2 regions of the Rhizobium sp. LjRoot258 genome follow, and region 1 is predicted to be linked to the other one. Evidence: riboswitches for the same ligand, from Rfam matches in the RefSeq annotation. Region 1 holds a riboswitch; the other holds the start of a gene.

Region 1 (15,479 bases):
TCTGACAACGCGTTGCCACGATATCTGTCGTTGTACCTGCGTAGCCAAGCTCAGCAAACGCCTGTCGTGCGGCTTCGATTATCTGCAGACGGCGAGTTGCCTCATCAGAGGTCGGAGGACGACCACGGGACCGCTTCACTTGCCGTTGATCAAGTCTTTGTTCAGGCGCGTTCACGGGCTTCGCCAATCCGTTGCTGATACCTAGACGCAAAGTGGTCGGGCGCCGGATGCATTGACCTGCACGACTTCGCGCAGGCTACAAATCACGACATTCGAAGCAACGTCAACCACTTGCCACTAAATAAGCGAACGCCGGCAGGACTTTCCACGGTTTTGCGGTGTAACCGCTGTCGATCGAAGTTCAACCCGTCAGCCACAGAAAATAATAGATGATTTCAGGGATTGAAGACGTTAAGGCTGCATTTAAAGTACCAAGAAGTACCATAATGATTCGCCGCTGAATCTGCCACTCGGCTGGACGTAGCGGTGCGCACGGATGATCCGCTGCGAACTCGCCCAGTCCTCATCGCGCTTCGCGTCGGCATGCGTTTGCCGTCCGGTCTTCCTGTGCGCCCAGATGACGGCATGTCCCTTCACTCCTCACGAAAGGAAAAATGCCATGAGCATCTTCGGCAGCATGAAAACCGCAGTATCGGGAATGAACGCGCAGGCCAACCGCTTAAGCACCGTCGCTGACAACATAGCCAACGCCAACACAACGGGCTATAAGTCGGTATCGACGTCTTTCTCCTCGCTCGTCCTCCCTTCCACGACCGGCAACTACAACTCTGGCGGCGTGCAAACGTCGGTCCGCCAGGCCGTTGCCGAACAAGGTGACATTTCCTACACCACCTCCGCCTACGATCTTGCAATTTCTGGCGACGGTTTTTTCATCGTCAACGGCGCGGATGGAACACCCGTCTTGACGCGCGCCGGAGATTTCTCCGTCGACGCGAATGGCAATCTCGTCAACAGCGCCGGATTTACGCTGATGGGCTACTCCTATGACTCGGGAGCGCCGGCGGTCGTCGTCAACGGCTTCGATGGCCTTGTACCGGTCAACGTGGCCCAGTCCGGTCTCAGTGCAATCGCTTCGACCTCGGCCTATTTCAGCGGCAACCTCGATTCAAGCGCTGAGGTTGTTTCAGACCCCAGCGCACTTCCAAGCGCAAACGACGCGACGACTGTCACCGACGACACCAAGAAGATGTCGCTTGTCGCCTACGACAGCCTTGGCAACACGGTGCAGTACGACTATTACTTCACCAAGACTGGCGAAACGACAGACGCCAGTGGTGCCATCACCGGCACCACCTGGGAAGTCGCCGCCTACCGCAATGCTGATGCCAGCACTGGCAGCACGACGTCCTTCCCCTACTCCTCCAGTGCGGTAAGCGTGGCCAGCCTCAGTTTCGATGCGAACGGCCAACTGACCTCTGCAACCAACACCGACATCGTCGATCCCGTTACCGCTAAGACGATCACGATGGACTATTCGGGTTTCACTCAGCTCTCATCGGACTTCGCCGCAACAGGTTCGGCCGACGGTCAGGCGGCAAGCACGGTCAGCTCCGTCGGTATCGGCACGGATGGCGTCGTTACGGTCTCCTATTCGAACGGCACGACAAAGCCGCTCTATCAGATACCGCTCGCAACTGTTGCCAGCCCTGACAATCTCACATTGTTGAGCGGCAACGTATACAGCGCAAACGGTGCCTCTGGCGTGACGGTCACCGGCTTTCCGCAATCGAATGGCCTTGGCTCTATCCAATCGGGTGCGCTGGAAAGTTCGAACGTCGATCTCGCCGGCGAACTGACCGAAATGATCGAAGCCCAGCGTTCCTACACGGCCAATTCCAAGGTGTTCCAAACGGGCTCCGACATCATGGACGTGCTCGTCAACCTGAAGAGATAAGGATAACCCGTAATGTGACGGGCTGGACATCACCGGGATACGGCCGAGACTGAGAGCCCTTTCGCAATGTGCTGTAGGCGAAGTTGGAGTAGCGCGATGATCCATCGGATCAAACCGCCGGCGTCTTCGTCTCCTGATGCAGATGGCGCCGGCGCCACGCGGCAGGTGCCTCGCCGTGCGCTTGCGGAAGAAGCGGGAGAAATAGGCCGGGTCCTCGAAGCCGGTCTCTCGGCCTATGTCTTCCACTGAGCGGACGGTAAAGAGGAGCAGGCGCCTCGCCTCCAGGAGGCGCCGCTCCAGAAAAAGCTCCTTGACCGAGAGGCCGAAAACCTCGCGGGCGGCCTTGTCGAGCAGGTGCGGTGTCGTTGCGAGCGCCTCGACATATCGGCCGACGGTCCAGTCCTCCTTGAAGTGAATGTCGATCGCGCGACGAAGCGCAAGCCCGAGGGCAACCGTCGGCGAGGTCGAAGGCAGCGCGACGACGCCCCCGAGGCGATCCATCAGCGACAGTACCACGCCGATCAGCCCGGACAGCACCTTCTCGCCCTCCGCGCAGTGCTCGCGATATTCCTCGAGGATCATGTCGAGGAGCGTTTGAAAGCCAGCCGAATGAACAGGACTGAGGGCGCATCGACGCTCTTGCCGAAAGGGAAGGTTGGATCAACGGTATACTCGGCCCCATCGACGCTTCTCGCGGAGGTTCTGAAGGCGCTCACAATGCAAGCGGCCGCCTATCGGCGACCGACGCTGACGATGAGAGAATTGATCGAAAGACTTGCATAGACGTCACCACGGTTCGCCGAACAGGCGCTCAAGGCTCTAGATCGCCGTTGATTATAGTCGTGATGTGGCCTGTTCAGCGTGCTTGGCATTCTGGTCGGCTTGTTTTTCATGAACAGGATCGATCGGCGCGTCATGTTGTTGGGGGGGTTGTGCTGACCACCACATTCCATCTCCTGATCGGCCTCACAGCGCTCCTCATGCCGGGTATAACCCTTAAGCCATATGCCATCCTGCTTTTCGTAGTCGGCTTCGTCTTTTCGATGCAGGGCACGATCGGCCTGCTCGTATGGTGGCCGCTCGCGGAGATGTCCCGCTGAAGATTCGCAGCTTTGCCAAAGGAGTGTGCGTCTTCATGCTATGGATTGCAAATGCCGTTGTCGCATTTGCATTTCCTCCGACCGTGCAGATGCTCGGAAGACAATTTCCTGCGCGTTCTCAGTGGATCCGAGAATGGCTCGAAATGCTGACCCATCAGTACGGGCGCCGATTCAAGAGGGAGATCGCATCCCAACCGAACGCGATCTCTACGAAGTTCAAGCCGCTCTCTCGGATAAGGTCATCGCGGTCCTATAGGCTATCAAGTCTTCGATCGTAACTAGATGAAGGCGATGGCGCTCAGCAAACGCCTCAAGTTCCGGTAATCGCGACATCGTGCCGTCGTCGTTGGCCACTTCGCAGATCACCCCTGAGGGTGACAAGCCCGCGAGCCTTGCAAGATCCACCGCCGCCTCTGTGTGGCCGGGACGAGACAGCACCCCATTGGAATGAGCGCGAAGCGGAAAAATATGACCCGGGCGCGCAAAATCCTCGGGGCGTGTACCGTCCTTGACGAGTGCTCGAACGGTGGCAGCTCGGTCGGCGGCAGATATCCCGGTCGTCGTTTCCGGAATGTAGTCCACGGAAACGGTGAAGGCGGTCTTGAGCACTTCGGTATTGCGCGGCACCATCAGAGGAATATCGAGCTCGTCGAGCCTCTCGCCTTCCATCGCGACACAGATGAGGCCACGCGCGTGGTTCATCATGAACGCGATCGCCTGCGGAGTAATTGCCTCTGACGCAATCACGAGATCACCTTCGTTTTCCCGGTCACGGTCATCGACAACGACGACAATTTCGCCGCGCGCAATCGCGGCCACCGCATCGTCAATTTTGGAAATCGTCACTTTCTTGCCTTTCAAGGGTTAGCCGTTGTGAGCGGCGTGCATGGCCTGTCAAAGCCACCATTTTCCCTTGGGCGAACAAGCGTCCGGTTCCGCTCATAGAGCGGAGTCGTCTGCATTGCTCTCTTCCATCCGGACTGTAACCGTCGGCTCCGGCATCTCACCGGATCTGCTGACCCTCCGTTTATCCAACGAAGGCGCTCGCGGGCTCCGAGTTGCCTCGATACCGCCGGTGGGGAGTTGCACCCCGCCCTGAGAACACCAATAACATAGGGGATCGATGCGTTGTTTTGCAAGAGGCTTCCAGCCGCCGAGCGATCGAGAATCTGATTCTTCCTGGTGAACGCACCGTTCCCCATTGTTGAATAAAGCTACGACATGATCAGGCCGCCATCGACATTGATCGTCTGGCCGGTGATGTAGGCAGCATCGTCGCTGGCGAGGAAGGTGACGAGACCGGCGACGTCCTCGCCCGATCCTGCCCGCTTCATCGGAATGCCTTCGACCCATTCCTTCATGAGTTCCCCAGGGCCATAGTTGCCGAGGAGCTTTCCCCAGGCCTGATCGTTGTAGGCCCACATGTCCGTCTCGATGATGCCAGGGCAGAAGGCGTTGACGGTGATATTTTCGGTCGCGACCTCCTTGGCAAGGCTCTGGGTGATCCCGACGACCCCCATCTTCGATGCGGCGTAGTGTGGCGTATAGATGAAGCCGTCGCGCGCTTGGCCGGAGGCGGTGTTGATGATGCGGCCGCCGCGTCGATGCTTACGCATGCGCAGAATTGCTTCTTGTGCGCACAAGAAGACGCCCTTCGTGTTGACCGCCATGACTTTGTCCCACTCGCCTTCCGTCATGTCTTCGATGCGGGCGATGGTGATGACGCCGGCGTTTTGGATGGACACGTCGACAGTGCCGAAAGCCTTCTCCGCCGCGTCATAGAGTGCCTTTACGCTAGTTTTGCTAGTGACGTCTCCGACGAATGAGACAGCATTGCCGCCATCCGCCTTGATCTGCTCGGCGACTGCATGGACCGACTCTTCATTGGCGGAGACCACTAGATTGGCCCCTTCCCTGGCGAAGCGCTTGGCGATCCCAGCACCGATGCCGCGGCTGCCTCCGGTGATGACGACGGTCTTGTTTTCGAAGCGTTTCATACTCTCTTCCTTTCGCGGTGGCTGACGATATCGGGCGCAAAGCAGCCCCAAGTGCGTCACGCCGACTTTCAAACGGCTGCCGATATGATCCCAGCGAACTCGGTCGCCTTCAGCGATGCGCCCCCGACCAAGGCTCCATCCACGTTTGCCGCCCCGAAGATGTCGGCGGCATTCGAGGCCTTCACAGAGCCACCGTAAACAATCCTTACGTTGCGCCCATCTTCGCCCAGCCGTTCTTCGAGCATCTGCCTTATCGAAGAATGGATCTCCTCGATCTGCTCTATGGTCGGAACCAGACCGGTTCCAATCGCCCAGACAGGTTCGTATGCAACGACCATGTTCGAACTGGAGGCACCCGCTGGAACTGAAGCGCGTAGCTGTCCGCCAACGACTTCGATCGCCTTTCCGTCACCGCGTTCACGACGGGTCTCACCGACACAGATGATTGCGGTCAGTCCGGCCGTGTGAGCTGCAGTGACCTTGGTCGCGACTATGGCATCGGTCTCGTGGTGGAATATGCGACGTTCGGAATGACCTAGAATTACGAAGCGTGCGCCCGCATCGACGAGCATCTCCGCCGACACCTCTCCAGTGTAGGCGCCCGAAATCTGCGGGTGGCAGTCCTGGGCGCCAATAGCGACGGTCGAATCCTTTGCTCGTTCGGCGGCCTTTTCTATCAGCGTGAAGGGCGGGCAGACGACGATATCGCACGCCGCCTCGCCCGTGAGCCCCTTCAGCGCCTCGATCTCAGCCAGGGAGGAAGCGAGACCGTACATTTTCCAGTTGCCAGCAACCAACTTTCTCATCACATCACCAGCAGCAAAAGCCGCCGTCGACAAGCAGGTCAACGCCCGTCACAAAGCTTGCCGCATTCGACAGCAGGAACACCGCCGGACCGACCATTTCGTCGACGGTTGCCATGCGCTGCATTGGCGTCTGCTCTTCGAAGAGTTTGGTCTGATGGATCATCTCCGGACGCGTGTTCATCGGCGTCGCAGTGTATCCGGGCGAGATTGTGTTGACGCGGATGCCGCGGTCGACCCATTCCATCGCCACGGATTTCGACATATGAATCACGCCGGCCTTGGAAGCGTTGTAATGCGCCTGGCTCAGTCCCCGATTGACGATCACGCCGGACATGGAGGCGATGTTGACGATGGACCCGCCTCCGTTCTTCAACATGGCGCGAGCCTCGGCCTGGCAAGAAAGGAAGACCCCTTTCAGGTTGATGTCCATCAACGTCTGGTATTGTTCCTCCTCCATCTCCTCGGCGGGGTTCGCATTGGCGATACCTGCGGCGTTGACTGCAAGTGTCAGTGCACCGAGTTCCGCCTCAATGCGGGCCACCGCATCTCCAAGGGAAGACTTGCTCGTGACGTCGGCTGCGATCTGGATAGAACGACGGCCAGCAGCCTGAATGTGCTCAGCGGTATTGGCCAGCCCGTCGTCGGTTCGACGGTCGAGCAGCGCGACGTCGGCGCCGCACTGTGCGAGGCCGATGGCAATGCGCTGCCCAATCCCGCTGCCGGCGCCGGTCACGATTGCGACCTGGCCGCTGAGATCGAAAAGCTTCGGGGCGTTCAGAGTGATGTCGGACACCGCTCTTCCTTTCTCTGTCTGTTAGATTGTAGCTAGCTCCATGACCGAGACGTCATTTGCCTCGTCACGATTGAGAATGCCTGCCTGCTTGCCCTGGGCAAGCACGAGAATACGATTGGACACGCCGAGAACCTCCTCGAGGTCCGAGCTCACGACGATGACCGCGACGCCCCGTTTCGCAAGATTGACGATGATGTCGTAGATGCCCGCTCGGGCGCCGACGTCGATGCCTCTCGTGGGTTCGTCGAGCACAACGACCTTGGGATCGCGCATAAGCCATTTCGCGATCACGACCTTCTGCTGGTTGCCGCCGGACAGGTCCGAGGCATACTGCTCGGCGCGACCCTTTACGCCGAACTTGGCGACCGCCTTTTCCGCGAACGAACGCTTGACGCGCGGCGTGATCCAACGCCCGCCCAGCTTGTCGAGGTTGGCGTAGATGATGTTCTCGCCGATCCGGTGGCCGACTACCAGGCCCTGGTCCTTTCGGTCTTCCGGAACCATTACGATCCCTTTGGCGATCGCGTCCGCAGGATCGCGCAGCCTAAGTTCTTCGCCTTCCAGCCTGATCGAGCCTGCGCTGATCGGATCCGCCCCCGAAATGGCGCGGACAAGTTCCGTGCGGCCGGCGCCGACCAGTCCGGCGATTCCAAGGATTTCTCCTCCCTTGACGTCGAAGGTAACGTCGCGGAACGAATTGTCAGGAGAACTCAGCCCGGACACCTGAAGTACTGGCCGATCGGTCGGAACCGGCAGCGTTGGGAACAAGCGGTCAAGCGAGCGTCCGACCATGCTCTCGACGATGGTTCGCACGGGTGTCGCGCTGTCGGCGAATTCCTGCACGCGCTCCCCGTCGCGAAGTACGACGATCCGGTCGGTGATCTTTTTGATCTCCTCCATGCGGTGGGAGATATAGATGATGCCAACGCCCTCCGACCGAAGCTTCCTAACCTGTTCGAAGAGAGCTTCCGTCTCCGCGCCGCCAAGTGCCGCCGTCGGCTCGTCGAGGATCAGGAGTTTCGCATTGAGAGCCAACGCCTTCGCGATCTCGATGAGCTGTTGATTTGCGGTCGAAAGCCCTGCGACTTTCCGCGTTGCCGGTATGTGAAGGTTCAGGCGAGCGAGCTGTTCCTGGGCGCGACGAACCATCTGGGCACGGTCGACGACGCCGTTCTTCATGGGCCAACGTCCTATGAAGACGTTCTCCGCGATGGAGAGCTGCGGCAGAAGCTGCAGCTCCTGATGGATCAGGACGACGCCCTTGTCGATCGCCTCTCTTGGGGTGGCGGGGGCATAGGGCTGCCCCAGCCATGTCATCGACCCTTCGGATGGCGTGCGTGACCCGGCGATGATGCCGGAAAGCGTTGACTTGCCTGCTCCGTTCTCACCGAGAAGTGCAACCACTTCGCCCGGATAGACGTCCAAGCTGACATTCTTCAGAACCTGGAGCGGTCCATACCACTTCGATATGCCCTTCAGGGAAAGAACCGGATCAGTCACGGCAACCTCCTCGAGACCTTGACTATATTACGGGTGGCTGGCGATGAAGCCTGCGACGTTTTCCTTTGTCGTCAGCGTGGCGTCCATAAGCTGTACCGGAGGCACCTTGTCTCCGGCGACGAGCTTGGCGGCGTTTGCCACCGCATCGCGGCCCATCTTCTGCGTCTGCTGTGTCGCAGTCACGTCGAAGACGCCCTTGCCCAGAGCTTCGAGTGCTGCAGTGTCGCCGTCGAAGCCGCCAACCACGATCTTCTGGGAAGGATTGGCGACCTTGATGGCCTGCGCGGCGCCAAGTGCGAGCGCGTCGGCCTGCGCGAACACGATCGAGACGTCCGGATTTGCCTGGAGCATGTTCTGCATGATCTGGAAGCCCTCGTCCTGGCTCCAGATGTTCGAGTACTGTTCGGCAACAACCTTTACATCAGGATTTGCCTTGAGGGACTCGGCACATCCCTTGGAGCGGTCCACCTCGGGCGTCGTGCCCTTCTGACCATGAATGATGACCATTTTGCCCTTGCCACCGGCTTGCTTCAGAATGTAATCGCAGACGGCCTTGGCGGACGCTACGGAATCCGTTGCAAGGAAGGTATCGCCCGGTGCGCCGTCGGCGTTGCGGTCGACGTTCACCACCGGAACGCCGGCACTCTTGGCAAGTTTGACCGGAACGGTCGCAGCGGCGGCTCCCGCCGGAATGTAGATCAGTGCATCGATGTTCTGGGTCAGAAGGTCCTGGATCTGGTTGACCTGCGTCGGTCCGTCGCCCTTAGCATCGACGGTGACGACTTCGATTCCACGCTTTTTGGCTTCGTCTTCGACCGACTGCTTGATCTGATTGAAGAAATTTGCCTGAAGGTTGGCAACGGCGAGGCCGAGTTTCTTCAGCTCCGCGGCGTGTACAGGTCCGAGCGTAAGACCGAGTAGTGCGGCAGACGCGAGCATGGTGCGCGCAATTTTCATTGTATTTCCTCCGTTGTTTGATGGGACCCTCGGGTAATACCTCCCCCTCGGGGTATTGATCCGCTCCAACCCTTTGGGGCGGAATTCCAGGGCTTCGCCGACCTGGCGGCCCCTTCGTCAGGCGCGACGCCGACGAATAGTCTCCGCGCCGACCGCAAGTACGATGACGATTCCGATGATCACCTGCTGAAGGAACGGCGAGACATTGAGAAGGTTGAGACCGTTACGAAGGACACCGATGATAAGGACACCGATGAGCGTCCCTCCGATACCCCCGGCGCCGCCGGAGAGCGAAGTGCCGCCGATAACGACCGCAGCAATTGTATCTAGCTCATAGCCGAAACCACTGGACGGCTGGACAGAGTCAAGGCGGGCGGCGAGCACGATGCCTGCGAGTCCTGCAAGGACCGCACTCGCCACGTAAACGCCGATCGTCACGAGCTTGACGTTGATGCCTGCGAGGCGGGCGACCTCCGGATTTCCACCCACTGCGTAGAGCATGCGACCTTCGGAACGGAAATGCAGGAAAAGCCAGGCCACGAGGACGACGGCAAGCATCAGGAAGACAGTGGCCGTCAGCACGCCGAAATGGCGGTCGATTGCGAGCATCATGAACCAGTCGGGGAATCCTACGATCTGCTGACCATCCGTGATCATGTTCGCGACGCCGCGCGCTGCGGACATCATGGCCAGAGTGGCGATGAACGCCGGAACCTTGAACTGCGTCACGAGCAGGCCGACGATCAGCCCCGAAATGCCGGAGGCGACCAGGCCGAAAGCGATCCCGACGGCAAGTGGAAGGCCGGCGATGTTGGCGCTCCAACCCATCACCATCATAGCGAGCGCAAGCACCGAGCCGACCGAAAGATCGATGCCGCCGATCAGGATGACGAAGGTCATTCCAACCGCCATGATGCCAAGGACGGTGATCTGATCGAGGATGTTGAGGCCGTTTCGAACTGAGAGAAACGCGTCTGTGCTGAAGCTTAGGAAGACGCAAAGTGCGAGCAGCCCCACGAGTGGACCGGTAGCTCCCTTGACTTTGCTAAGCCAGGTGCCGGCCGAAAGCCTCTGTTCATTGATATCGAGCGCCACCATCGTTCCTCCCTAGGTCTAGGCTGGTAGTCAATATTTGTTCAGGGCAGAATAATTATGCACGCCTGCTGGAAAATTCATTAACAAGTTGGTTTATGGCTGTCAACAACATTTGTCCGTGCTCCTGCTGGCATGATGTTTGCCTGAGGGGGTTGACTAAACGCGCTCGTGTGCAAAAATATTGATGATTGAATATTTATGCATGAGAGGAACCCATGGATACGACAGAACTCGAGCGCCTCGCTCGCGAGATCCGATTGCGCGATCTTCAGGCAGTCTTCGAAGCAGGTGCCGGCCATATCGGCGGGGAGATGTCGGTCATCGATATCCTGACGGCCCTCTATTTCCGCGTGCTGAACGTTTGGCCGGACCAGCCGAAGCACCCCGCTCGGGACAGGTTCGTTCTTTCCAAGGGGCATACGGCGTGCGCCCTGTACGTGACGCTCGCAAAGCGCGGTTTCATTCCGGAAGAGGAGATTTCCACCTTCCTGCAGCCGCACTCGAGACTGAACGGGCATCCCAACTGCAACAAGGTTCCAGGTGTCGAAACGAACACCGGCCCGCTCGGCCATGGTCTGCCGGTTTCGGTGGGCATGGCGAAGGCCGCCAAGCTCTCCGGCGCAAAGTATCATACGTACGTTGTCACCGGCGACGGCGAGATGCAGGAAGGTTCCAACTGGGAGGCGATCATGGCCGCGGCGCAATTCAAGCTGGATAACCTGACGCTGGTCATCGACCACAACAGGTTCCAGCAGGGCGCCGCTCTGGCCGACACCAACGATCTCGCGCCGCTCCGTCCGAAGCTCGAAGCCTTCGACTGGCAAGTCACCGAGATCAACGGAAACAAAATGAGCGAGGTCGTCCCGGCCCTCGAACACCGGGGATCGCGACCACATTGCATCGTGGCCCACACCAACAAGGGTCATGGAATCTCGTTCATGCAGGACAGCGTCGACTGGCACCACAAGGTCCCGAGCAAGGAACAGTACGAAATCGCATTGGCAGAACTGTCGGAGGCACTGTGATGAACGCGCCAGTAAACGCACCCAAGCTCTACGATTGCCGCGACGCGTTCGCAGCGACGCTCGAGCGCCTGGCAGCCGAGAACGAAACGATCGTCGCGGTCTGCAACGACTCCGTAGGCTCCTCCAAGCTCGGCGGCTTCAAGTCGAAGTTCCCGGAGCGCCTGGTAAATGTCGGCATCGCGGAACAGAACATGGTCGGCGTTGGGGCAGGCCTCGCCAACGGCGGGCGCCTTCCATACGTCTGCGGCGCCTCTCCCTTTCTAACCGGACGATCGCTGGAGCAGATCAAGGCCGACATCTCCTACTCGAATGCAAACGTTAAGCTCGTAGGCATTTCCTCTGGGATGGCCTATGGCGAGCTGGGGCCGACCCACCATTCGATCGAAGACTTCGCCTGGACTCGCGTCCTGCCCAATCTTCCCGTGATCGCGCCCTGCGACCGCATCGAAACCGCCGCGGCCGTCGAGTGGGCGGCGACCTACCACGGGCCATGCTTCCTCCGCCTTTCGCGCGTGGGCGTGCCCGACCTTCTTCCGGAAGGTCACACGTTCGAGCTTGGCAAGGCAAATCTCCTGCGCGACGGTTCGGACGTCACGCTCATTGCCAACGGCACTTTGACGCATCGCATGGTGAAAGCGGCCGAAATCCTTGCAGAACGTGGAATCAGCGCCAGGGTGCTCAACCTTGCAACGGTTCGCCCGATCGATGAGGAGGCCATCATTGCAGCGGCGAAGGAAACGGGTGCAATCGTCACGGCCGAAGAGCATTCGATCTTTGGCGGGCTTGGCTCTGCGGTTGCCGAAGTAGTGGTCGACAATGCTCCGGTCCCGATGAAGCGTCTGGGCGTTCCCGGCATCTACGCTCCGACCGGATCGGCGGAGTTCCTACTCGACGAGTTCGGCATGGCACCGTCGGCGATCGCCGACGCCGCGCAGTCGCTGATCAAGCGCAAGTAAACTGGTAGCACCTAATCAAGCCGGGGCGCACTCCGCCGCCCCGGCCGTATGATCTGGGAGGATACGATGCGGGCTATTCTGGCGATCGACCAGGGCACGACCAATTCCAAGGCGGTTCTCGTTTGCGAAAAGGGAGAAGTCGTCGCCAGAGGCTCGGCCCCTGTCGGCATCTCCTATCCGAAGCCCGGCTGGGTCGAACAAGACCCGCGCCGGCTCTACGCCTCGGTCTGCGAAGCAATCGACGCCTGCTTGAAGGCCATACCCGATGTGACCATCGAAGCCGTGGCGATTTCCAATCAGCGCGAATCGGTCACCGCCTGGGACGCCGACACGGGAGAAGCACTTGGCCCGGTGCTGAGCTGGCAGTGCCGACGCACGGCGCCCGATTGCGAGCGTCTACTTGCCGAAGGTCGTCTTGACCGTGTGCAGGCGCTCACAGGCCTCCCCTTGGACCCAATGTTCCCCGGTTCGAAATTCCGATGGCTGCTCGAGCGTGTGCCGACAGGCCGATCGGTCCGGCTTGGAACGATCGATAGTTGGCTCGTACACTGCCTGACCGGCGGGAGCCGGCACGTCTGCGATGCCTCGAATGCTGCCAGAAGCCAGTTGTTCGACCTCCAGGAGCAGAGATGGAGTGAGGAACTCGGAGAGATTTTCGGCGTCGATACTGCACTCCTCCCGGAGGTGCTCGACAGCTCTGCGGATTTTGGTGCAACACAAGGGCTTCCGGGCGTACCGGACGGCATACCTATCAGGGCCGCAATCGGCGATAGCCATGCCGCCCTGTTCGGTCATGGAGCATTCAAACCGGGCGATGGCAAGGTAACCTTCGGAACAGGCTCCTCGGTGATGACGACACTTCCTCGGTTCATCGCCCCGCGCAACGGCGTCACGACCACTGTCGCATGGCGCATCGGTGGAAAGCCGACTTTCGCCTTCGAAGGCAACATTCTCGTTTCCGCCGCAAGTCTCCCCTGGATGACGGGCATTCTCGGCCTCCCTGACGTGGCCGCCTTGGTCGACCTGGCGGCGACCGCCGAACCAGGAGGACCAGGCTTCGTGCCCGCCTTCGTAGGACTGGGCGCACCCTACTGGAACTCCGACGCACGGGCCCTGTTCTCGCAGATCAACTTCAGCACGACGCGTGCCCAAATGGCGCGCTCAGTGACGGACTCGATCGCCTTCCAGGTCCACGACGTGATCGCTGCCATGCGCGCGCAGAGCGGCGGCGAACTCGGCGCCCTTTATGTCGACGGTGGACCAAGCCAGAACCGTTTCCTCATGCAGTGCGTCTCGAACCTTGTCGAACACGCCGTCATTCAATGCGAGGCGCCTGAGGCGTCGGCACTGGGTGCCGCATATCTGGCGGGACTGTCACTCGGCCTGTGGAGCGATCTCGGGGTCATCGCGGGACTGCCCCGAAGCAAGCAGATCATTGCCCCGGAACGCGTGGATCGAGAAGCGCTCCTGAATACCTGGAATGATGCTCTCGCCCGCTCGACGTCGCGCCAAACACCGGCTAAAGGTGAATAAAAATTCACACCGGGATCAGCGATGTCTCGCCTCAACGAACTCCGCCTCATTTCAAGAGTCGCCCAGATGTATCACATCGAGGGACGGCGACAGGCGGAGATCGCACAGCATCTTCGGCTGTCGCAGGCAACAGTCTCACGGATGCTGAAGCGCGCTGAGGCGGAGGATATCGTCCGGACGAGCGTCATCCCGCCTGTTGGCACCTACAGCGAACTCGAGGCGGGCCTCCGTGAGAGGTACGACCTGCCCGAGGCAGTTGTTGTGGAGTGTACGGAAGACCGCGACGGAGCCATCATGGCCCGGATCGGCGAAGCGGCAGCTCATCTTCTGGAGGTTACACTTGCCCCCGGAGAGATCATCGGGGTTTCGAGTTGGAGTCAAACCATCTTCAAGATGGTGGAAAACATCCACCCTCAGAAGAGCGCGCAGGCGAAATACGTCGTTCAGACCCTCGGCGGCATGGGCGATCCATCGGTGCAGACCCACGCGACCCAACTTACGACACGGCTTGCGCGGCTGACCGGTGCGGAGCCCAAACTTCTTCCTGTACAAGGAGTGACCACCTCGCGAGAGGCAAAGCTCCTCATGCAGTCCGATCCATTTGTCAGAGAGACGATGGACTTGTTTGGCAGCATCACGCTTGCGATTGTAGGCGTCGGAGCCGTCGAACCCTCAGAACTTCTCGCACGGTCGGGGAACATCTTTTCGTCGCGGGAGCTTGCTGATCTCGCGGAGGCGGGTGCCGTCGGCGACATCTCGCTCCGTTTCTTCGACAAAAACGGCAAAGCGGTGAAGACGCCCTTGGACGAGCGCGTTATCGGCATCCCGCTTGAGGATCTTGGGCGGGTCGATCGTGTCATTGCTTTGGCTGGCGGCTTAAAAAAGACGGCCGCTATTGCCGGTGCGCTGCGACTTGGGGTCATAGGTATGTTGGTGACTGACAAGTTCACCGCTCAGCGATTGATCGATCTATAGAATCGCTCCCTAGGCAACACCGAGCCCACCTAAAGCCGATCCCAGCGGCATAAATTCGGCTGAGCGCGTAATGGACCAGTTGTACATTCGTTGAACGGGTAGGTCATGTCGTGCGATGCCGGGACCTGATTTCGTCGTTCTCGTTCCCGGTGAAACGGAGTTTCCTCAGGGTCATCCGGAAACGCCTGAAACAGCGCTGCGCGAGCGCAATGCGCACTAGATGTCATCCCAGTGCGTGCGAGCCATGCATTGCCTCGCCGACGTGTATGCGGGTAAGCAAGCGTTGTCGCTGCTGAACACCGCCTCCAAGTGAGGAAATACCGGGAGCGGTCTGGTGCCATCAAATCGATGGGTCGGATACTCATGTTCTCAACCCATGACGAGCACTAATTACTGGGCCGCGTCAAAACTGCACCCGGTTTGATTGGCGTGTTCGGCTCGGGCCGTAACACTCTGCGCTTATGACCGCTGTACCAGGTGGATACCTGCCAGCGTGCAACGGACCGATCCGCCCGCTTTTTCGATCGTCGGAATATCAAGGGCGACGGGTTTGACGCTTTCCTCGATCACGGCGAGCTGATCCCGGTCGAGCGAGGCTAGCGCCGTGGTCGAAAGCGCCAGGATACGACCATCCTTTCCTTGAAGCTCAAGGGCGTTGCCGGCAAACCGCGAAATCTGCTCGTTGGTGAGCGCAACGATACTCCGGCCGGAACGCTCCAGTCTGGTGACGATCTCCTGCCGTCTGGCAGGATCGGTCATCATCTCCAGCCCGATCATGGCGAAATCGGTGGCCATGCACATCAGGACATTGGTGTGATAGACCGGCA
Region 2 (15,479 bases), on a different contig from region 1:
TCGCGTTGCAACGGTCTTGCAACAATTGGGTATCGAGGGGCTGCCGCGCAACTATGAGCTCGTGTTCGAGGCCATGACCGGCAATAGTCCGGATCTCGCCCGCGCACTCAGGTCGCTCGGCCCGGTCAAGACGCAGGATGCTCTGGATGCGATCTGCCGACGTTACCTGCCCCATCACTTCGAAGGCAGCCTACTCGAGGCGCGTTCCGGCCAGGTGCAGCAGGAGCTGCAGAGCATTCTCTCCCTGCTCGACGAAGAGAAGTCCGCTCTTACGCGTTACGGAAGTGTCATCAGCCAAGCTGCCCGGCTCTTCGAAGCCAAGGATGTGACAGACAAGGCCGCTCTCACGCGATCGTTGCAATCGGTGAGCTCGGCCACACACGCTCGCGAGGCACAAAGCTCAATGCTCGCCTCCAAGGTGGTGGAGAAATCGCAGAAACTGGAGGAGGTGCAGCGAGAGACCGCCGCGGCGAACGCTGCCAGATTTGTGGATACGCTGACGGGGCTGGCGAACCGCCGGGGGTTCAACAAGGAACTAGCCAAGATCTACGAGAAATCAGGGCTGCCTGATTTTTGTGGAATCGCCTTTGCGGACATCGACGGCTATGAGACTATTGCCGCCGTGCCGAACCTCCTCGAACCCATCCTCAAGAAAATCGGCGAGCTGATCCAGGGGATCTCCAGCAAAGAAGACCTGGCCTGCCGCTTCGATCGCGGTCGCTTCGGTTTCGTTTTCCGAACCGCAGACGAGACGGAAATCATGCGGCTCATCGACAGGCTCCGCGATCGAATGAAGGGACTTCCGGTGGTGCATCCAGTATCCGGAAAACGGGCCGCGGCGCTTTCATTCTCGGTCGGGATATGTATGTCGAAGGAGGCCCTGACTGCTGATGCCCTGATCGCATTCGCCGAGCAGGCGCTCGGTATGGCAAAGGCATCGGGCGGAGACAACGTCTCCATACATGGCGTGACGAATGTCTCGCACGTGCCGAAGGACTGGCTCATCTATCGATAGAATCAGACGTCGGCGATCTGCGTTGCGCCTTCCTCAGGAAGAAGCCTAGCCAACTTTACGTCGCACTGGCTATAAGGTGGTTCTCACGGGCCGCACGGTCCAATTGTACAAGCATCATCCGAGACATCATCATGAAAACACGCGCGGAACGGCAGGCACAACGGGCGAGCATGCCGAGGACCCAGCTTGCTGCTCATCACATGGAGAACGCAAGGCTGCTGCCGGATCGGGGCGAGTTGCTCTATCGTATCCCGAACGGCGGCATCGGTGTTGAAGTCGGAGCTGCCTTCGGGGAGTACACGGCCGAGATCCTCGAAAAGAACCGGCCAGCGCAGCTTTACCTGATCGATCCCTGGAGCATGGACCGCTATAGTTCGGGGCTCGATCAAATCCACAATCAGTTCAAAGACCAGATCGAGAGCGGGCAACTGCACCTGATGCAGGGCACATCGCTCGAAAAGCTCGCCGAGTTCGACGATGACTTCCTCGACTGGGCCTACATCGATACGGACCATTCCTTCGAGCTCACCTGGCAGGAACTCCTCCTTTGTGAGAAGAAAGTGAAACGAACGGGTAGAATCGCCGGGCACGATTTCTGCACCGGCAACACTGTGAAGCCGATCGTCTACGGCGTCGTCGAAGCGGTCACCAAATTCTGCAAGGATTATGGCTGGCAGTTCGAGTTCCTAACGGTCGAATCGCACGCGCATTTTTCCTACTGTCTGAAGCGTCTCTGACCTCAGGCCTTTCCGGCGTATTGCTCGTCGGTAACGTGTTCCATCCAGCCGGCGGCGCTGCCGTCAAGCGCTTCATGGATCGCGATGTGCGTCATCGCGGTATCGGGTGCGGCGCCATGCCAGTGTTTTTCGCCCGGCGCGAACCAGACCGTGTCGCCGGCGCGAATTTCACGAAGGGGCCCGCCCTCGCTCTGCGCCAGACCTTTTCCGGCGGTGACAATGAGGGTCTGTCCCAGCGGATGCGTGTGCCAAGCGGTTCGGGAACCTGGCTCAAAGGTAACGCTCACCACCCGCACCCGGGCCGGGCTCGGCGCATCCATCAATGGATCCTGGCGGACGGATCCCGTGAAATACTCTGCCGGCGCCTTCATCGAGGGTCGTGATCCGCGGGGTTTGATCTCCATCAGATTATCCTTTCGAACTTGACCTGCCCATCGGAGCCGACCGTAAGCCAAGCGTCCTCATCATCCAAGCGATGTATGGCTCGATCGCACAGCCTGTCCGGTTGAGCAGCAGGCCTTCGGTCGCCGGCCAGTGACGACGACGCGTCCGACGACAGCGGTATCCTGGCAAATCGGTCGCCGAGCGCGCCGTTTGCGTCGCTCTTCGGCAGAGATGGCGACGCTCGGCAGACGCCGCCCTATCTCCGTTGCAAGCGCTTGCTCCTTGCCTGGGCGACTGCTAGTGCCGAGGCATTTCATCACGCGGAGGATTTCCATGAAACAGCATTCTTTCGGTCACCTGCCCCACACCGTCACGAACATCGGTTTCGGCGCATGGCAGATCGGCGGCGCCTGGGGCGATGTCAGCGAAGCCGACGGTCGCGATGCGCTGAACGCGGCGCTCGACGCCGGCATGACCCTCATCGATACCGCCGACGTTTACGGCGATGGTCGGTCGGAAAAGATCATTGCCGACGTTCTCGACAGCCGCGGCGGCGAACGGCCGATGGTTGCGACCAAGGCAGGTCGGCGGCTCAATCCGCATGTTGCCGACGGCTACACCAAGGCCAATCTCGAAGGCTTCATCGATCGCAGCCTGACGAATCTGCGCGTCGACAGCCTCGACCTCGTGCAATTGCATTGCCCGCCGACCGAAGTGCTTTATCGCCCGGAGGTCTTCGACGGCCTGAATGAGTTGCAGAAGGCCGGCAAGATCAGGGGCTACGGCGTCAGCGTCGAAAAGGTCGAGGAAGCGCTGAAGGCCATCGAGTATCCTGGCGTCGTCAGCATCCAGATCATCTACAACCTCTTCCGCCAGCGGCCCGATCACCTGTTCTTCCAGGAGGCGCGACGGAAGAACATCGCGGTCATCGCCCGCGTGCCGCTCGCAAGCGGGTTGTTGTCCGGGAAGATCACTCGCGAGACGAAGTTTGCGAGCGACGATCACCGCAATTTCAATCGCCACGGCGAGGCCTTCGATGTCGGCGAGACATTTGCCGGCGTCCCCTTCGAGGTCGGCCTACAGGCGGTGGCGGAAGTGCGCAAGCTCGTGCCGGCCGGCGCAACAATGGCGGCCTTCGCGCTGCGCTGGATCCTGATGAGCGATGCGGTAACCGTCGTCATCCCCGGCGCACGCAACGCCGAACAGGCACGCGCAAACGCAAAAGCTGCAGGCCTCGCACCACTATCGCATGACGTGATGGACGCAACACGCGAGATCTACGAGCGGCTGGTCGCTCCCTATGTCCACCAGCGCTGGTAGGGCGCGACCACAAGAAAAAATGGCCGGGCGTAGACCCGGCCATTCTGTTTCCTTGATAGATCAATCTCAGTTCGTGCCGACGAGATTGACCGGGAAGAACAGCATTTCACCCGAGGAATCGTCGACGCCGTCATTGTCCGTGACGGCGTAGGCCTTGCCGGAGGCATCGAAAGCGAAGCCTTCGAGCTTGTCGAGAACATAGCCGTTGGTGGCGGCCTTTAACTCCGGAAGGAAGTCGTGAGCTTCAGTCTTCTTGACCACCGGCAACTCGCCGCCCAACTTGGCGGGCTTCAGATCTGATATCGCCACCTTGTAGAGCTTCTTCAGCTTTGCCGCGTCACCGACGAGATTGTCGCGTTCGATGATGTAGACGCTGTCGCCGTGAGCGGAGATTTCGGAAAGACCGACCCAGCCCCCTTCGGACTTGTCGAGCGGGTAGCGGACGCCACCCCACTCCTTGCTCTTCGGATTGTAGGAAACGAGTTTGACAAAGCCCTTCTGGTCATCCTTCCACTCACGTTGGACGGCCATCCAGAGCGTCGCGTCGTCGCCGGACCCGACGATCGTCACGCCTTCAAAGCCGTAGCGGATTTCGTTAGCCGCCAGCTCCTTCGGAAGTGCGATTTCTTCCTTGATCTCACCCTTCGGGTTGACGTGATATAGAGCGTGCGGCACCAGCTTCTCACTGTTGCCTTCCGACGCCAGCCAGACCCAACCCTTTTCATCGACAGCCACGCCCTCGATGTCGAGCTTCTGTGCCGGCTGGCCGTCGCGCTTTACGGTCAGCGCCTCGGTGATCACGGCCGGCTTCTTGGTTGCGTCAATCGTGTAGATCGTCGGCTGCATGCCGAGCACGCTGTCGCTGACGGCAAACAGCTGGCCCGGCTTGTCCGGAACGGCAGCAAGGCCGGAGAGCGCCGCGAAGCCAACCGGGTTGCCGTCCTTTTCGGCGGCAACAATCTTCGGATAGGCGATCTCACCCTCGGCAAGTTCATAGATCATCACATGCGACCGCGGGCCACCATCCTTGCCGAGATCGACTTCGTTGGCAGTCGCGAGGAGATTGTGGGACGGTACGGCGACTGCGCCCTCCGGCGAGACGCCAGATGGAAGGATCTGAACGAGTTGAGGCTCGGCACCGGTATCCTTGTAGACGCCGACGACCGAGGCGCGCTCTGCCAGCAGGAAGATATACTTCTGGCCACCGAACGTCGCCACCTCCAGGCCTTCCGGCTCAACGCCCTTGGCGGATGAACGCTTGTCCGGATAGTGACCGATATTGGCAACGGCGCGTTCGAAGGAGGCACCGGACTCATAGAGTACCTTGCCGGTCTTGTCGAAAATCGTGAAACCGCGCGAACCGCCTTGATAGTCGCCTTCGTTGGCGACGACCAGACGATCATTGTCGAGCCACTTCACAGCGTCCGGCTCGCGTGCGATGTTCTTGAGTTCACCGGTAAACGTCAGCGCGCCATCGCGCCTGGTGTCGATGCCTTCAAGATCGACGCTGCCCGCGGAGAAGTGCGTCTTCACAGACGCAGTCGCCGCGTCAATGATGACGATTTCGTTGTTTTCCTGAAGGGTTAGGGCGATCTCGTTCTGATCGTTGAAGGAGACGAATTCCGGTTCCGGATCGGCGGCCGCGACGCCGGCAAGTCCGGTCAGCGCGACGTGCTTGATCGAGCCGCAATCAACCGTGCCATCCTTGACCTGGAATACGACCAGGTCGCCTGCTGGCATCTGCGGAAGCTTGCCGTCGTTCGCCTCTTCGTCACGCTCGTTCTCGATCGCGATCGTGCCGAGGGTCTTGTCCTTGTTGAGCGCGATGGAATCCGGCTGACCGCCAAGATCACAGGTGCTCTCGATCTTCTCGGTGGCAACGTCGACGATCGCCAGGCGCCCCGAGGGCTTTGCCTTGCTCTCCGACGTATTGACGGCAACCAGCGCCTTGCCCGCGGCCGATGTCACGGATGTCGGCTCGCCGTCCATCATGAGCGCGCCACCGGCCTTTGGTGCCTTGGCGTCTGAGATATCGACAAAGCCGATCGCACCGAGCGGGCTATCGCTATAGATCAGCGTCATGCCGTCGTCGGTGGCCGTAATGATTTCCGCCGAAGTGGCCGAAAGCCTGTCTTTTCCCTCCGGCAGGTTGGATGCCACCGGGAAGGTTGCTATGCGGTTGAAAACGGGCTCTGCGGCTGCCGGTAAGGCCGCCGTCGTCAGAAGCGCGGCAACAACCGCTGTCTTGCGCGAAAATATTGGCATGAAATCCCCCATGAACTCAAACACAGGGTTTTTGCGGGACGGGCATGACAGCGCAATGACACCGGCAGTGTATTCCGGCTGCGTTAGCCGGCCCCCCGCTCCTTCTTCATTTCGTTCCGCATGATGAAGAGCGATGCCCCGAGGATCAGCAGCGCACCCAACCAGAGATAACCGGTCGGGGCATAGCCGAAGACCAACCAGCCGGCGAAAACATTCAGGGGAAGCTTCAGATCGTCAAAAGGCTGGACGTAGGCGGCATCGGCTGTGCTGTAGGCGAGCGTCAGGAAATATTGGGCAATGACGGTCAGCAGACCTGCCACGACAAAAAGGAGAAGCGTCAGGCCGGAGGGAATGCTGAAGCCGGCGGCCACCGCCAAGCCGCCGTTGATCGGAGTGAGGAGTGCCAGCAGCCAGACGGTGATGGTTTCCGGCCGTTCCACTCCGGTGAGACTCTTGGTGATCAGCGACGAGGCGCCCCAGAGCAGGGCTGAGAGGATCGGCAAAAACGCCGCCCAACTGAAGCTATCGGACCATGGCTGCAGGATGATCATCGCTCCGACGAAGCCGGTACCGGTCGCTGCCCACCTCGCGGAACCGATGTATTCACCAAGGAAGATACGCGCACCCATGATGATGAAGAACGGCGAGGTCATCACCAGCGCAATCGCCTGCCAGATCGGTACGGACGCGAGTCCCGCGACCCAGGTCGTCACGCCGAATGCAGCGAAGGCGACGCGCACGACATGGCGCCAGGGATAGCGCGTTCGCATCGCCCCGAAGCCGACGCGCCGGAGAAAGGGCAACGAGAAGACCAGCGCAATGGCATATTGCCAGAAGGCTGCCGAGGCCGAGGGAAAGGCGAGCTTCATCGTCAGCCACTGTGTGATGACATTGAGGATCGAGAAGGCGATGCCCGCGGCGACCATCCAGGCAGCACCGACCATCGCACGCGAGGCAGAAGATATTTGGGAAGTCTGATTCATGTCTTTCATCCGAAACCAACACAAATCAGGACGCATGAGCGCGATGTCGCGGCAAGGACAGATTTCGCCCTCGCCCGCTCGGCTCATTCTCTTTCATCCGGACTGTAACCGTCGGCTCCGGAGTTGCACCGGATCTGCTGACCCTTTCGGCAGATCGGCCGAAAGACGCTCGCGGGCTTGAGCCGAAGCCCTTACCGCCGGTGGGGACTTTCACCCCGCCCTGAGAACAACCATTTCATAGGACGGACCTCGTGTGCCGACAAGTCCACGAAATGCATAAAAAAAGGGTTCGGCCGTGGCCGAACCCTTCGAAACTTACACCGCCGGTCTCGTTGTCCGGCTGCCAAGCAAATTCATATCAGCCGTTTACGGCGTCCTTCAGGCCCTTGCCGGGCGTGAACTTCGGCACGTTGCGAGCCGGAATATCGACTTCAGCGCCGGTGGACGGGTTGCGGCCCTTCGTGGCAGCGCGATGGGAAACGGTGAAGCTACCGAAACCAGCGAGACGAACGTCGCCCTTGCCCTTCAGTTCAGCCTGGACGACTTCGAAAACAGCATCAACTGCGGAAGCAGCGTCGGTCTTCGAGAGTCCTGCCTTTTCGGCAACTGCGGACACGAGTTCATTCTTGTTCATGTTTCCACCCCTTTCTAAATGGTTCGAAACGACTCAAATCTATAAGCTAGGCGCAGAACGGAGTTCATCAGGCCCGCCGCACCCCAAAGACCCTGCAAATCAAGGAAATGCAAGCGTCTGCGTGTCGATTTCACAAAAAAAGGCTGGCGAAAACGCCAGCCTTTTCAGGGTTTTTAAGCAATTGGGCGCGAATGTGGCAAACATGGCTCAGTGAGCTATGGTTGCACCCGTTTCGTCGAGCCCTTCGACCGTTGCAATGACCGGCGTTTCCACCGTGCCATCCCACTCGATCGCCTCGGGTCTGCGGACCAGCGCATGCTTGATCACCTCGCCCATGCGGGACACCGGGATGATCTCCATGTTGTTCTTCACGTTGTCCGGAATCTCCGCCAGATCCTTGGCATTTTCTTCCGGGATCAGCACCTTCTTGATGCCGCCGCGAAGCGCTGCAAGCAGCTTTTCCTTCAGACCGCCGATCGGCAGCACGCGGCCGCGCAGCGTGATTTCACCGGTCATCGCGACGTTCCTGTCGACCGGGATACCGGTCATGATCGAGACGATCGCGGTTGCCATGGCGACACCGGCCGACGGACCATCCTTGGGCGTCGCGCCTTCCGGCACGTGCACGTGGATGTCGCTCTTGTCGAAGAGCGGTGGCTGGATACCGAAATCGACTGCGCGCGAGCGCACATAGGATGCCGCTGCGGAAATCGATTCCTTCATGACTTCCTTCAGGTTGCCGGTAACGGTCATGCGACCCTTGCCTGGCATCATCACGCCTTCGATCGTCAGCAGTTCGCCACCGACTTCCGTCCAGGCAAGACCGGTTACAACGCCGACCTGATCTTCGCGTTCGGCTTCGCCATGGCGGAAGCGCGGAACGCCCAGATAGTCGTCAATGTTCTCTGCGGTCACATGAACGGACTTCGTCTTGCCCTTGATGATCTCGGTGACCGCCTTGCGGGCGAGCTTCATCAATTCGCGTTCGAAGTTACGAACACCGGCTTCGCGGGTATACTGCTGGCTGATCGCCATCAGTGCATCGTCGCTGACCGAGAATTCGTTCGGCTGCAGCGCGTGTTCCTTGATGGCCTTCGGCAGCAGGTGCCGCTTGGCGATCTCGCGCTTTTCGTCCTCGGTATAGCCGGCGATACGGATGACTTCCATGCGGTCCATCAAAGGTGCAGGAATGTTCAGCGTGTTCGCCGTCGTGATGAACATCACGTCCGACAAGTCGTATTCGACTTCCAGGTAGTGATCCATGAAGGTCGAGTTCTGAGCCGGATCCAGCACTTCGAGCAGAGCCGACGACGGGTCGCCACGGAAATCCTGGCCCATCTTGTCGATTTCATCGAGCAGGAAGAGCGGATTGGACTTCTTTGCCTTCTTCATCGACTGGATGACCTTGCCGGGCATCGAACCGATGTAGGTGCGGCGGTGACCGCGGATTTCGGCTTCGTCACGAACGCCGCCAAGCGCCATGCGGACATACTCACGGCCGGTCGCCTTGGCGATCGACTGGGCGAGCGAGGTCTTGCCGACGCCCGGAGGGCCGACGAGGCACAGGATCGGACCCTTAATCTTGGTCGCGCGAGCCTGAACAGCCAGGTACTCGACGATGCGCTCCTTGACCTTGTCGAGACCGAAGTGATCGGCTTCGAGGATCTTCTCGGCGTTGTTGAGGTCTGACTTGATCTTCGACTTCTTGCCCCACGGAATACCCAGCAGCCAGTCGAGGTAGTTGCGGACCACGGTCGCTTCAGCAGACATCGGGCTCATCTGCCGCAGCTTCTTCAGCTCCGCATCGGCCTTTTCGCGGGCTTCCTTGGACAGCTTCGTCTTCGCAATGCGCTCTTCCAGTTCGGCCATCTCGTCGCGGCCTTCCTCGCCGTCGCCGAGCTCCTTCTGGATCGCCTTCATCTGCTCATTCAGGTAGTACTCGCGCTGGGTCTTCTCCATCTGGCGCTTGACGCGCGAGCGGATGCGCTTCTCGACCTGCAGAACCGAAATCTCGCCTTCCATGAAGCCGAGCGCCTTTTCGAGGCGAGCCTTGACGCTGGTGGTTTCCAGCATCTCCTGCTTTTCGGTGATCTTGATCGACAGATGCGAAGCGACCGTATCGGCAAGCTTCGAGTAGTCGTCGATCTGGCTGGCCGCGCCGACAACTTCCGGCGAGATCTTCTTGTTGAGTTTTACGTAGCTCTCGAATTCGGAGACAACCGAACGGCTCAGAGCTTCGAGTTCGACCGGATCGTCATGCGGCTCTTCGAGAACATGACCGAGGGCTTCATAGAAATCCTCGCGATCGGTGTAGGCATCGATCTCGGCGCGTGCGCGACCTTCGACCAGGACCTTGACGGTGCCATCAGGCAGCTTCAGCAACTGCAATACGTTGGCGACGGTGCCGACATTGTGGATGGCGGACGGTTCCGGGTCATCGTCGCTCGCGTTGATTTGTGTGACGAGCATGATCTGCTTGTCCGATCCCATGACCTCCTCCAGCGCACGGATCGACTTCTCGCGGCCGACGAATAGCGGCACGATCATATGCGGGAAGACGACGATGTCGCGCAGGGGCAAAACCGGATATGCAATGCTCGCAGCTGACGTTTTCTTCGTCATTTTATTTCCTTTCCATCGTCCCGTTGCCGGGCTCTTCTGGCGCGGCCACTAGAACCGGGCCGCACTCCACTTGAGACACAAGTGGAGGTTCTGACTATGCTTTTCAAGCTGCGCCATGGCCGGTGTCCCCTTGGACATGACAGCTATGCTACAACGGAACACCTTCACTCTGCAGCGCCAGACTGGACCGGCGCTTGCCACTTCCGCGCCGGCTAACACACAAGACCGAAACACACCAAACGGAATCATTCCATAATTGCCACGGACGCGGGAATCCGCAACGGCAGCAGAGGCGCTTTCCGACCTCTTTAGCAAGATTTATCAGGGTCGTGCACTGGTTTTGAAATAGAAAGGGGCCTGCCGACGGCAAGCCCCTTAAATTCACGGTTCGTATCGTAAAGATATCTCTAACGTCTCACGCCGAAGCGTTGGCCTTCTCGTCCTGGCGATCGGCGTAGATGTAAAGCGGACGGGCAGAGCCGCGTGCCACTTCCTCGGAGATAACGACTTCACGTACGCCTTCCAGCGCCGGCAGTTCGAACATCGTATCAAGCAGGATCTTCTCCATGATCGAGCGAAGGCCGCGAGCGCCGGTTTTGCGGACGATCGCCTTGCGGGCGATCTCGCGAAGAGCATCCTCGTGGAAGGTCAGTTCCACGTCTTCCATCTCGAACAGGCGCTGGTACTGCTTGATCAGCGCGTTCTTCGGCTCGGAAAGGATCTGGATCAACGCATCCTCGTCGAGATCCTCAAGCGTCGCCAAGACCGGCAGACGGCCGATGAACTCAGGGATGAGACCGAACTTGACCAGATCTTCCGGCTCTAGTTCACGCAGGACTTCGCCGACACGGCGGTCGTCTGGAGCCTTCACCGTTGCACCGAAGCCGATCGAGGTCTTCTCGCCGCGGGCAGAAATAATCTTGTCGAGGCCGGCAAAGGCGCCGCCGCAGATGAACAGGATGTTCGTCGTGTCGACTTGCAGGAATTCCTGCTGCGGATGCTTGCGGCCGCCCTGCGGGGGCACCGAGGCAACCGTGCCTTCCATGATCTTCAGAAGCGCCTGCTGAACGCCCTCACCCGAAACGTCGCGGGTGATCGACGGGTTGTCGGACTTGCGGGAAATCTTGTCAACTTCGTCGATGTAGACGATGCCGCGCTGGGCGCGCTCGACATTGTAGTCTGCAGCCTGCAGCAGCTTCAGGATGATGTTCTCGACGTCCTCGCCGACATAACCGGCTTCGGTCAGCGTCGTCGCGTCGGCCATCGTGAAGGGGACGTCGATGATGCGGGCGAGTGTCTGGGCAAGATAGGTCTTTCCGCAGCCGGTCGGGCCGACCAGCATGATGTTCGACTTCGCCAGTTCGACTTCGCTATTCTTCGTGGCATGCGCGAGGCGCTTGTAATGATTGTGAACGGCAACCGACAGGATCTTCTTCGCCTGGCGCTGACCGATGACATATTCGTCGAGAACCTTGATGATGTCCTGAGGCGTCGGGACGCCGTCACGGGACTTGACCATCGAGGATTTGTTCTCCTCGCGGATGATGTCCATGCACAATTCGACGCATTCATCGCAGATGAAAACGGTCGGTCCGGCAATAAGCTTCCGGACTTCGTGCTGGCTCTTTCCGCAGAAGGAGCAGTACAGGGTGTTTTTAGAGTCGCCGCCGTTGCTGCCGCTGACTTTGCTCATATCACTTTCCTTCCAGCACGCCGCATTTCAAGGTGAAATAACGGTCCACTCATTGGCCTGCTCCATGCTTGGAGCCCCAGCCGGCCAAGGCCGTTAAGGGGTACGAACCGGTCCAAACTATGCTGTCCTGGCTCCGGCGGCAACGAATTCCCCTTCGACTGCCGATGCTATGTCATAAAAATTCAACATAGCATTAATACTTGAGATTGCCGCACCCGCCACCGGGTTTCTTCCCTTGTTCGATCACAAATGAGATAGAACTGTGGCGGATACAACACCATCCCTACTTCTCACTAGGCGGCATCGCCTTCCATCTCGACACGAGATGTCAGGACCTTATCGATGACACCCCAGACCTGGGCCTCGTCCGCATCCATGAAGTGGTCGCGATCAAGGGTCTTTTCGACTTCCTCGTAGGTTCGACCGGTGTGCTTGACGTAAACTTCGTTGAGGCGGCGCTTCATCTTCAGAATATCGCGCGCGTGACGCTCGATATCCGATGCCTGGCCCTGGAAGCCGCCCGATGGCTGGTGCACCATGATGCGGGAATTCGGTGTGGCAAAGCGCATGTCCTTGTGGCCGGCAGCCAGCAGCAGCGAGCCCATGGAGGCGGCCTGGCCGATGCAGAGCGTCGAGACCGCAGGCTTGATGAACTGCATCGTATCGTAGATCGCCATGCCGGCTGTTACAACGCCGCCCGGAGAATTGATGTAGAGCGCGATTTCCTTTTTCGGGTTTTCGGCCTCGAGGAAAAGGAGCTGGGCGCAAACGAGCGTCGCCATGTGATCCTCGACCGGACCCGTCAGGAAGATGATGCGTTCCTTGAGCAGGCGCGAATAGATGTCGTAGGAGCGTTCACCGCGATTGGTCTGTTCCACGACCATCGGCACGAGGGCCATAGCGGTATCGACTGGGTTTCTCATGTGCGTCCTTTGTCAACGTCTGCCGGCTATGGCCGGGAATCAAAGAAAATGCCTTATCCCTACATAGAGCTTCCCTGCCCTCCTCTTCAAGACGCGCTGATGGATAACGTTAAGAGGGGCCGGTGCGATGCGAACAACTTTTCGCCCGATGTGGGGTCATTCTTGCAAATCGCCTCAAAGAGCGAGCGGCGATCACGCTGTCGCACAGCTTTTGTCGGCGTCAGGATGAACGAATTCTGAATCCGTTTGCGACTGTGCTGCGTTTACAGACCAGAAAGCCTAACGACAAGTCCGCACAAAAATGCACCGACGGGCCAAGCGCAATTAATGAAGTTGCCAGTTTCTTCCGAAAGAATGCGCGCAATGCAAGGGGTATTGCCGTGTTCAATATTACGACTGGATTAGCCATTTGGTGCTCGGAAGCCATGACGCTCGCGCTGGTAGCGTTCATGGCCTGGCGCCACAATGTCCGAAACAAGACCTATTTCCATTGGGGAATGGGTTTTCTTCTTAGCGGCGTGGGTTTTGCAATGGTGGCCCTGCGCGGGCAGATACCCGACATTCTCTCCATCGAAATCGGCAACGCGATCGCGCTATGTGGGCAGAGCGCGTGGGTTGTCGGATATCTGGCGCTTGACCGTCGCAAGCTCGAATGGTGGGCGCTGCTGCCCCCACTTGTGTGGCTGGGAGGCGTCTTCCTGCCGTGGGTCAACGACGACTACACCAATCGCGTCATTCTCTACAACCTCGCCTCGGCCACCGGCGCGACAGCGCTAGCAATGGCGGTGTGCACGGCCGCCCCGCGCAACGAGGGCTCGAGAAGCAAACTGGGTGCTATCTTTGTAATCCAGAGTCTCCTGTGCTTCGGCACGGCGGCGGCAATGGCGGTCATCGGTCCCACCGAGGCGGAAGCCGCCAATTTTGCGGGCGCCGCCGCCATGGCGACGGGCTTCCTGCTGACTTTGGCGTGCGCCCTCACCTGCCTTGTCATCATGGAACGCTCGGAGAAGCACCTTCGCATGCTCAGCCTGAGCGATTCACTGACGGGTGTCTTGAACCGACGCGGCCTTTTCGGCCGGTTCGATGCCATTCAGGAGAGCGCATTCCAAAACAACCGCCAGGTTGCCGTGCTGCTCTTCGACCTCGATCATTTCAAACGCGTCAACGATCGGTTCGGCCATCAGGCTGGCGACATCGTACTGACTGTCTTCGCGCGCATGGCCCGCCAGTTTGTTCCTACCGGAGCCTTCGGCCGCATGGGCGGCGAGGAGTTTGCTGCCTTCGCGACGGTGGCCGACCAGACCGAGGCGGAAGCGCTCGCAGAATCGATCCGCGCCGAATTCTGCCGGGTCCCGGTGAGCACCGGTGATGCGATCATTCCAGCAACGGTCAGCACCGGCGTCGCTCTTGCCTCGGCGATCGAGGCCAACAGGGACAAGCTGGTCTCGGCGGCCGATCGCGCGCTGTATGCCGCCAAGGCTGCCGGCCGCAACTGCACCGTCATCTTCGGTGAAGCCGAAGCTGCGGCACCGCCGCCTCCGGAACCAGATCAAACAAGTGGCGAACTCGTCCCCACGCTCGACGACCAGATTCACGCGCTTCGTCGCGTCGGTTCACTTTCCTGAAGTTGAACCATCTTTTCGAGGCTTGGCAAATCCGCTAAGCCTCGAGGCATGATGATCCCACCTTTTCTTTCCATCGATCTCGCCACGCGCCACGTCTCCCTCGACGCAAGCAATCCGGCTTTCTACAGCGATCCGAACGCCGTTTACGTCGCTTTGCACGCGCACTGCCCCACATTCTACTGGGAGCAGCAGAAGCAATGGTTTTTCACCGGCTACGACCATGTCAACAGCCTGCTTCGCGACCGTCGCTTCGGCCGCCAGATCCTGCATATCGCCACGCGCGAGGAGCTTGGCCTTCCCGAGCCGGATCAGCACGTGGCGAATTTCGATCTCGCCGAACGATACTCCTTGCTTGAGCTGGAGCCACCCGAGCACACCCGTCTTCGAACGCTCGTCAACCGCGCTTTTGTCTCTCGCCACGTCGAGAGGATGAAGCCGGAGCTTGCCGAGCTCGCCAACAAGCTCATCGACGGCTTCGAGAAAGACAACGAAGTCGAGCTGCTTTCGGCATTTGCCGATGTTATCCCGGTGACGATGATCGCCCGCATGATCGGCATTCCGGAGGAAATGGGACCGCAGCTCCTGAAGTGGTCGCACGCCTATATCCGCATGTATCTCTTCGGCCGCACCCGCCAGGACGAGGATGGCGCGGAACGGGCCGCGAAGGAGTTCTCGGATTATGTGAAGACGGTCATCGCGGAACGCCGCGCCAATCCGCGGGACGACCTGCTGACGCACATGATCCACACGGAGCACAAGGGCCAGTACCTGACCGAGGACGAACTTGTCTCGACGACGATCGTGCTGCTCAATGCCGGTCACGAGGCGACGGTCCACCAGATCGGAAACTCGGCCCGCATCATCTTGGAAAGCGGGCGCGATCCGGCCGGTCTCTTCAAGGACGAGGCGACCACCGAACGAACGGTGGAAGAGTCCTTGCGTATCTGCGCGCCGGTTCACATCTTCCAGCGTTGGGCGCTGGAACCTGGCGAAATCGACGGCATTTCGTTCAAGCGAGGCGACAAGGTGAGCCTCATTCTGGCCGCGGCCAATCTCGACCCGGCGAAATACAGCGATCCCCTGACGTTCAAGCCTGATCGGAACGAGGCTCCCAACCTCTCCTTTGGCGCGGGCATCCATTTCTGCATCGGGGCGCCGCTGGCAAGACTGGAACTGAACGTCGTCCTGCCAATTCTCTTCGAGCGGCTGCCAGGGCTCAGGCTCGTTCACACACCGATTGCAAAGGACGTCTACCACTTCCACGGACTGGATCGCCTG

The links. Region 1 has a riboswitch for FMN ahead of ribB (3,4-dihydroxy-2-butanone-4-phosphate synthase). Riboswitches for the same ligand answer to the same signal wherever they lie in the genome.
Region 2: another riboswitch for FMN. It lies ahead of ACSQ9D_RS05535 (DMT family transporter); the one in region 1 lies ahead of ribB (3,4-dihydroxy-2-butanone-4-phosphate synthase).

Annotation. Positions count from the first base shown of each region.
Region 1 is NZ_CAXUST020000003.1:857,723-873,201, forward strand. It holds gene ACSQ9D_RS32560 (TetR/AcrR family transcriptional regulator) at 1-175, opposite strand, end outside; gene ACSQ9D_RS32565 (flagellar hook protein FlgE) at 620-1,915, shown strand; partial or broken gene ACSQ9D_RS32570 (helix-turn-helix domain-containing protein) at 2,025-2,509, opposite strand; gene ACSQ9D_RS32575 (hypothetical protein) at 2,848-3,015, shown strand; gene ribB (3,4-dihydroxy-2-butanone-4-phosphate synthase) at 3,232-3,861, opposite strand; FMN riboswitch at 3,975-4,122, opposite strand; gene ACSQ9D_RS32585 (glucose 1-dehydrogenase) at 4,230-5,012, opposite strand; gene tpiA (triose-phosphate isomerase) at 5,081-5,818, opposite strand; gene ACSQ9D_RS32595 (SDR family oxidoreductase) at 5,823-6,611, opposite strand; gene ACSQ9D_RS32600 (sugar ABC transporter ATP-binding protein) at 6,633-8,111, opposite strand; gene ACSQ9D_RS32605 (sugar ABC transporter substrate-binding protein) at 8,139-9,068, opposite strand; gene ACSQ9D_RS32610 (ABC transporter permease) at 9,186-10,166, opposite strand; gene ACSQ9D_RS32615 (transketolase) at 10,379-11,188, shown strand; gene ACSQ9D_RS32620 (transketolase family protein) at 11,188-12,144, shown strand; gene ACSQ9D_RS32625 (FGGY-family carbohydrate kinase) at 12,211-13,677, shown strand; gene ACSQ9D_RS32630 (sugar-binding transcriptional regulator) at 13,699-14,652, shown strand; gene ctlX (citrulline utilization hydrolase CtlX) at 15,112-15,479, opposite strand, start outside.
Region 2 is NZ_CAXUST020000001.1:1,104,931-1,120,409, reverse strand. It holds gene ACSQ9D_RS05560 (GGDEF domain-containing protein) at 1-1,015, shown strand, start outside; gene ACSQ9D_RS05555 (class I SAM-dependent methyltransferase) at 1,147-1,752, shown strand; gene ACSQ9D_RS05550 ((R)-mandelonitrile lyase) at 1,755-2,156, opposite strand; gene ACSQ9D_RS05545 (aldo/keto reductase) at 2,470-3,456, shown strand; gene ACSQ9D_RS05540 (esterase-like activity of phytase family protein) at 3,523-5,733, opposite strand; gene ACSQ9D_RS05535 (DMT family transporter) at 5,805-6,704, opposite strand; FMN riboswitch at 6,786-6,936, opposite strand; gene hupB (DNA-binding protein HupB) at 7,063-7,338, opposite strand; gene lon (endopeptidase La) at 7,546-9,960, opposite strand; gene clpX (ATP-dependent Clp protease ATP-binding subunit ClpX) at 10,376-11,653, opposite strand; gene clpP (ATP-dependent Clp endopeptidase proteolytic subunit ClpP) at 11,947-12,576, opposite strand; gene ACSQ9D_RS05510 (GGDEF domain-containing protein) at 13,002-14,201, shown strand; gene ACSQ9D_RS05505 (cytochrome P450) at 14,250-15,479, shown strand, end outside.